2 regions of the Exiguobacterium sp. s91 genome follow, and region 1 is predicted to be linked to the other one. Evidence: riboswitches for the same ligand, from Rfam matches in the RefSeq annotation. Region 1 holds a riboswitch; the other holds the start of a gene.
What was found. A riboswitch is a leader RNA that binds a small molecule or an ion and turns the genes downstream of it on or off. The one in region 1 is predicted to bind lysine.
Positions count from the first base shown of each region.

Region 1 (3,626 bases):
ACACACCAGAGATGGAACGTGTTCGCGAGACTATCATCTTGTCGAATCCGACCGACGTAGACGTCGTCCGTACCACTTGCATCGAGTGGCATCGGATAACGCGTATTCGCGACATCATCGATGAGGACGACGCCCGGTGCGCCTTCAAGTGCTTCACGGATCGCTGCAACCGTCGTCGGCTGCGTAAACGTGACGTTGATCGCAACCGAGTGAGAATTCGTGACTGGAACACGCACACATGTCGCACTGACTGGTAGTGCTGGAAGATTGAAGATTTTCCGTGTTTCGTCAATCATCTTCTGCTCTTCTTTCGTATAGCCGTTCTCAAGGAACACATCGATATGTGGCAAGATGTTATCGTGAATCGGATGCGGATAATTGACGGGCTCTTCTCCGCGTGCTCCACGTGCCAGATCCTCGATTCCTTTTTGACCAGAACCGGATACGGCCTGATACGTCGTATAGTTGACACGCTCGAATCCCAGTGACTGGAGCGGTGCTAAGGCGACGACGGATTGAATCGTCGAACAGTTCGGATTTGCGATCAAGCGGTCCGTCACTTGAATCGCTTGTGGATTGACTTCTGGCACGACAAGCGGAATCGTCTCCTGCATCCGGAAAGCACTTGAATTATCAACGACGAGTGTTCCGTTTTCAGCTAGTAACGGGGCATATTGTTCACTGATCGTTCCGCCCGCCGCGAACAACGCGACGTCAATCTCGTCTTCCGTGATACTTGGTGTCAGTGCTTGGATCGTAATGGCTTCTTCCTTGAACTGTACCGTGTTCCCTGCTGAACGAGCAGAAGCGTAAGCGGACAGGCGGCTGACCGGGAAGTCCAGTTCGGCTAGTACTTGTAACATTTTTTGACCGACGGCGCCGGTTGCTCCAATGACTGCTACATGATACATCCTGTTTTCCTCCTTATAACTCGAACGCGTTTGCAATCGCTGCAACCGTCCGTTCAATATCTGCTTGTGCAATCGTGTATGAGATGCTGATTTCTGAAGTCGTAACTTGATAGAACGGAATGTTCTCCGCTCGGAAGATTGCGAACAACTTCGAAGCGACACCTGTTGCATCCCGCATCCCGATGCCGACGACAGATAACTTCGCGTGCTGATTATGGCGATCGACCTTGACTGTCGTGAAGCGATCCATGATGTCTTTCAATGCTTCATCGAGGAACTCTTCCTCATCGAGTGGACATGAGAACGATAAGAAGATGTCACTGTCGAACGTCGTTTGACTGATCATGTCGATGTTGACGTGGCGATTGGATAACAGTTCGAAGATATCGGCTACTGCTGCATTCGTTTGCGGTACGTGTTTGATTGATACCGTCAAGACGTTCTTCGTCACACTGACACTCGTCACCGCTTTTTGTTCCATTGTTTCCGTCGCTTCCATGATCCATGTTCCCCTTTTCGATTCAAGTGTTTTCCCGACGAAGATGTGTACGCCGTATTTTTTTCCTAGTTCGACACTTCGCATTTCCATGACCTTCGACCCGAGGGCGCTCATTTCCATCATCTCATCATACGAGATATGTGGAATCGGTTGAGCGGCGGCGTGGATTCGTGGATCAGCTGTATAGACACCGTCGACATCGGTATAGATTTCGCACCGTTTATCAAGGACTGCCGCAAGGGCAACTGCCGTTGTATCCGACCCACCCCGTCCAAGCGTCGTGACATCACCGAGTTCGTTGACACCTTGGAATCCGGCGACGATGACGACATCGTACGTTTCGAGTTTTTGTCGTAACAGATCTCCATCGATCTGTTTGATCTTACTTTTCGTATGCACGCCCATCGTGCTGATTCCTGCTTGAGCGCCTGTTTGCGATAACGCTTTGACACCGAGCGAGTTGAGGGCGATGCTGAGTAATGAAATCGTCTGTTCTTCTCCGATGGCAAGCAGTCGATCGAGTTCTCTTCGCTCGGGGCGATCCGTGATGGCTTGCGCCTGAGCGATCAAAGAATCTGTCATCTTGCCCATCGCCGAAACGACGACGACGAGTTTTTCACCTTCGGCTGCGCGACTCTTCAAATAATTCGCAATAGACTGAATCTGTTCGACAGTCGCAACCGAGCTTCCACCAAATTTAAGTACAGTTGTCACAATCCTATCTCCTTTGTCCCGATACAGAAAAAAAACGACGGGCCGGTAGGAGCGTTCCTACGGCCCGTCGTTATCACGATCGGACAAACGAAGACAAAGTCATTCGTTCTTTTACGTAAGATAGCGCTCCGAAACATCGGTTTCGGCAGTACAACGGATCTTAACCGTTGTACCAGCAAACAAGAAGAAGCATCTTCTCGTTCACTTCGGCGGACTTCCCCTTTCACATCATTCGGCATGCTTGCCTTCAAGAATGATGCTACTCATGTCATCCGCGCCTCTATCTGTCGGTTGTTAGTTACAGTTATAGCAGACATCTTTTGTTAAATCCAGTCATTTGACTGTTTTTTTTCAAAATTCGTCAATTCGCAAGATGCTGTTTCGTGAGTTCGAGTTGCTCCGACACGGCAGCAAACCCTGTCCCGCCGTAGCTAGTCCGGCGTGCTACTGCTTGAACCGGATCGAGGAGCGGATAGACGTCTTCTGTGATATCAGGATGGAACGTTTGATACGTCTCGAGGTTCAAATCCTTCAGGAAACAACCGTTCTGCACACAGTAAAGGACGGCTTTGCCGACGATTTCATGCGCTTCCCGGAACGGTATGCCTTTCGTTACAAGGTAGTCAGCGAGTTCCGTTGCATTCGAGAAGTCTTGCATTGTCGCCTTCTTGAGCGCTTCGGTCTTAAACGTCGCAGATTCAATCATTCCGGTGAAGATTTGAACGGATTGGAGAACGGTATCTGCTGTATCGAAGACCCCTTCCTTATCCTCTTGCATGTCTTTGTTGTAAGCGAGTGGTAATGCCTTCATCGTCGTCAAGAAGCCCATCAGATTGCCGTAGACGCGCCCCGTTTTCCCACGAATCAATTCAGCGAAATCAGGATTTTTCTTCTGTGGCATCATGCTCGACCCTGTCGAGAAAGCATCAGACAACTCGATGAAGCCAAATTCTTGCGATGCCCAGATGATGATTTCTTCACAAAAACGCGAGAGATGCATCATGACGGTCGAGGCGATCCCGAGGTATTCGATGACGAAATCGCGGTCGGAGACAGCGTCGAGACTGTTCGGATAGATTGACTCAAAACCGAGCAACTCGGCAGAACGGAAACGATCGATTGGGAATGTCGTCCCCGCGAGCGCGCCTGCCCCGAGCGGTGATTTCCGGATCCGCTTTTGATTATCCGTCAACCGTTCGACATCACGTTCGAACATCCAGAAATAAGCGAGCAAGTGATGCGCAAGCGAGATCGGTTGTGCCCGTTGCAAATGCGTATAACCTGGCATGACCGTCTCGATATGTTGCTCAGCTTGTTCCGTGATAACCGATTGGAGCTCGCGTAATGCCGTCGTCAACGCTTCAACATGTTGTTCCATCCATAGATGTAAATCCGTTGCGACCTGGTCATTTCGGCTCCGTGCCGTATGCAGTTTTCCTGCAACCGGACCAATCTGTTCCGTCAATAGACGCTCGAGATTCATGTGAATGTCTTCATCTGCT
Region 1 covers NZ_JACSMZ010000004.1:175,986-179,611, forward strand. The annotation lists gene KNQ06_RS15360 (aspartate-semialdehyde dehydrogenase) at 1-911, opposite strand, end outside; gene KNQ06_RS15365 (aspartate kinase) at 925-2,124, opposite strand; lysine riboswitch at 2,238-2,415, opposite strand; gene argH (argininosuccinate lyase) at 2,486-3,626, opposite strand, start outside.

Region 2 (3,626 bases), on a different contig from region 1:
GCATACGTCTGTTCGAATCGCAAACTTCCGGAACGCCGCTTCCGTCGACTTTGGTAGTTCGCCATATTCCGGAGTGCGTCCTCGTAAAATTGTCCGTTCATCTCGATTCCGATGACGGAACAATCGAATCGGTCGTGTAAGTAAAAGTTCAAACGCCCTTTCCCACACCCGAAATCAATGACAGTATCCTGTTTTTGAAACAAATACGTTTCGCATAATTCGTCTAGTGCCGCATAAGGCGTTGGTTCATATCGATTGTAGTGACTAAACACACCATAAAGATGTTGCATCTCAATGGTCTCGATTCGTAATCGTTGATCGTATTCCTGTTCATTCATTGTCGTTTGTTCCTTCTTTCCGGCATTCTTGCCTTCATCGTACTATACTGAAGAAGTACGTTACTCGTTTTTTGAAAGGGGATTTTATGATGATCGTCGTTACGAACCGGATTAAAGTCAAAAAAGGGATGGCTGCAGCTCTCGCTCCTCGTTTTACGCGTCCAAGTGGACTTGATACGATGGACGGATTCATCCGCGTCGAGGTCTTATTGACGCAAAACATCGAAGAACACGATGAAATGAACGTCAACATGTACTGGGAAGATATGAAGAGTTTTCAAGCGTGGCGGGAAAGTGACGATTTCAAAGCGTCACATAGTCGACCTGCGAGTAGTGAGGCAGGAGAATCGCCAATGCTCGGCAGCGAGATTCTGACTTATGAAGTCGCTTCGGTCAAAGAACGCGCATGATGCACGAAAAGGACTCGTATCGAGTCCTTTTTTATATACCTATATACAAATAGTGAAAGGGTCGAATTGTCACAAATGGTATTATTTGTTATCATAGTGCCATTACAGAGAGAGAGGGTCCTTCATGAATTCATTAACTATATTTGAACAAGCCATTCGTAGCTTACCTGACGATCGTACGTTACGACGTGATGAATTATGGACGGACGATTTTTTATTGCAACAGGAGAACGAGCTGACCGTCTATTACTCTCCGATTGGCGAATATGTCAATACTGAAGCAAAAGTCGTCATCATCGGGATCACACCAGGTTTTGAACAGATGCGAATCGCTTTCGAAGAAGCGACGGATGCCCTCCATCATGGTGTTTCATTAGAAGAGACGGCACGCCTCGTCAAATATACAGCAAGCTTTGCCGGAACGATGCGACGTAACCTCGTCCAGATGCTCGATACACTTGAACTTCCAGCATTGCTCGGAATCGAGACGACGGCTAGCTTATTTCATCAACATCAGAAATTATTGCATCCAACGTCACTGTTAAAGCAACCCGTCTTTTATCGCGAAAAGAATTACTCGGGTCATCAACCGAAGATCAATCGTAGCCCTTTATTAAGGCACTACGCGGAAGAACACTTCGTCGCTGAGATCAATCAGTTACAAAAACCAGCGTTATTAATTCCACTCGGTCGGGTCGTCGAGACGCAAGTCCGTGGATTGATTCATGATGGACGAATCGAACAGCATCAGCTTCTTTCCGGATTCCCCCACCCATCTGGCGCGAACGGTCATCGAAAAAAACAATTCGAGGAAAACCAAGCCTATTTGATGAAACAGCTCATTCAACATTTTGCTGAATAAACAACTTTATCTTAAATTATCAGAATATATGGTTGAATCGCTTCTGAAATACATGATAAAGTGTCCATAAGAACAGAATATGACTATTCTATCGATGAGGTAGAGGCGCGATTTCAATCAGTACTTGGTCCGAGGATGACAACGAAGACGACTACAGGAAAGGTGACATCGCCGAAATGACAGTATGTGTCGAGCATATCGTCGTTGGTCGATTCGGGAAACACCCGATCGATTGCCATACATAACAATTGTATGGAGCGCTCCAATTCGGCTAAGAAAGACGCATCCAGCGAGGGTGTCGGCTTTGTTGCCGGTGCCCTTGCTTTTTTTGTGCCGCGGGGTCTCATCTTTAAGCCATTTATTAAAGAGGAGGATATTTTTCATGGTCAACTATTCAGATTCCATCATTGCCCTTGTACCTGCTTTACTAGCTATCTTATTAGCCATCTTTACCCGAAAGGTCGTTCTTTCGTTAGGTGTCGGTATTCTCGTCGGTGCCCTGTTACTTCACCGTTTTAACCCGATCGATACGGTAACCTATCTCGGCAAGAACATCTTCAGCCTCTTTTGGGCAGACGGTGCCTTGAACGAGTGGAACGTCTTATTGCTTGTCTTCTTGTTATTGCTCGGCGTCCTTTCCACGCTCATTCAGACATCAGGTGGCGCTCGTGCCTTCGGTGAATGGGCTTCTACTCACGTCAAGACAGCGCGTGGTGCACGCTTAGTTGCCTTCGGACTCGGTATCTTGATTTTCATCGATGATTACTTCAACAGTCTCGCTGTCGGCAACGTCAGTCGTCCGTTAACGGATCGCCGTGGTGTCTCACGTGCAAAGCTTGCCTATTTGATTGACTCAACAGCTGCGCCTGTTTGTGTCATCAGTCCGCTTTCGAGTTGGGGCGCATTCATCATCTCCATCATCGCCGGTATCTTAACGACGCACTCGATTACGGATTACTCAGCGTTTAGTGCTTTCATGATGATCGTTCCAATGAACTTCTATGCGATTTTCGCGTTACTTTTAACACTTTACATCGCTTACTCTGGTATCTCTGTCGGACCGATGAAACAGCATGAACGCCGTGCCGCGAATGGTGAACTTTTTGATGCGTCAAAAGGAACACCGATGGGGATGGCAAAAGAGGTCAACGAACATACGAACGGAAAAGTCCGGGATCTCGTCGTTCCGATCGTCGTTCTTGTCATTGCTACAATCAGTGCGTTACTCGGGACAGGTGCTCAGGCACTTGCAGCCGACAATCGCCCGTTTACTTTAATTGGAGCATTTGAGGCAACAGACGTCACACGTTCACTCGTCGCAGGTGTCGTCATCAGTTTAATCGTCGCTTTCCTGATGCTGATCGGACGAAAAATTCCGGGCCGCGATTACCGTGCAAGCATCGTTGCTGGTATGCGTTCGATGTGGCCAGCAGTCGTGATTCTGTTATTCGCTTGGACGATCATTGCTGTCATCGGTGATATGAAAACCGGTGATTATCTCGCGAGCTTCGTTAGCAACTCGATTTCTGCGTCGTACTTGCCGTTCTTGTTATTCTTGATTGCCGGCTTGATGGCATTCTCGACAGGAACAAGTTGGGGTACATTCGGGATCATGTTGCCAATCGGTGCGGATCTCGTCATGGCTGTCGATGCCTCACTCTTGTTACCGACACTTGCTGCTGTTCTTGCTGGATCTGTCTTCGGTGACCATTGTTCACCGATTTCCGATACGACAATCTTAAGTTCGACAGGGGCTGGATCCCATCATATCGATCACGTTACGACACAGTTACCGTATGCGCTAGTCGGTGCCGTCACTGCGGCAGTCGGTTATTTAGTCATCGGTTTCACGGAGTCTTCGGTATTCGGTTTCATCGGAGCTCTTGTCACATTCGTACTCTTTGTCGTCGTCTTGAACGTTCTCTCGAAAAAAGGCGAAACCGCTTCGGATTTACAAACGGATTGATGAAACACTTTATGAAAAAGGCATTGGATGCGCGCATCCAATGCCTTTTT
Region 2 covers NZ_JACSMZ010000003.1:177,737-181,362, forward strand. The annotation lists gene KNQ06_RS14060 (class I SAM-dependent methyltransferase) at 1-338, opposite strand, end outside; gene KNQ06_RS14065 (heme oxygenase) at 428-748, shown strand; gene KNQ06_RS14070 (uracil-DNA glycosylase family protein) at 873-1,610, shown strand; lysine riboswitch at 1,703-1,881, shown strand; gene KNQ06_RS14075 (Na+/H+ antiporter NhaC family protein) at 1,993-3,576, shown strand.
Region 2: it holds a riboswitch for lysine, as region 1 does, so the genes downstream of both, KNQ06_RS14075 (Na+/H+ antiporter NhaC family protein) here and KNQ06_RS15365 (aspartate kinase) in region 1, are expected to answer to the same signal.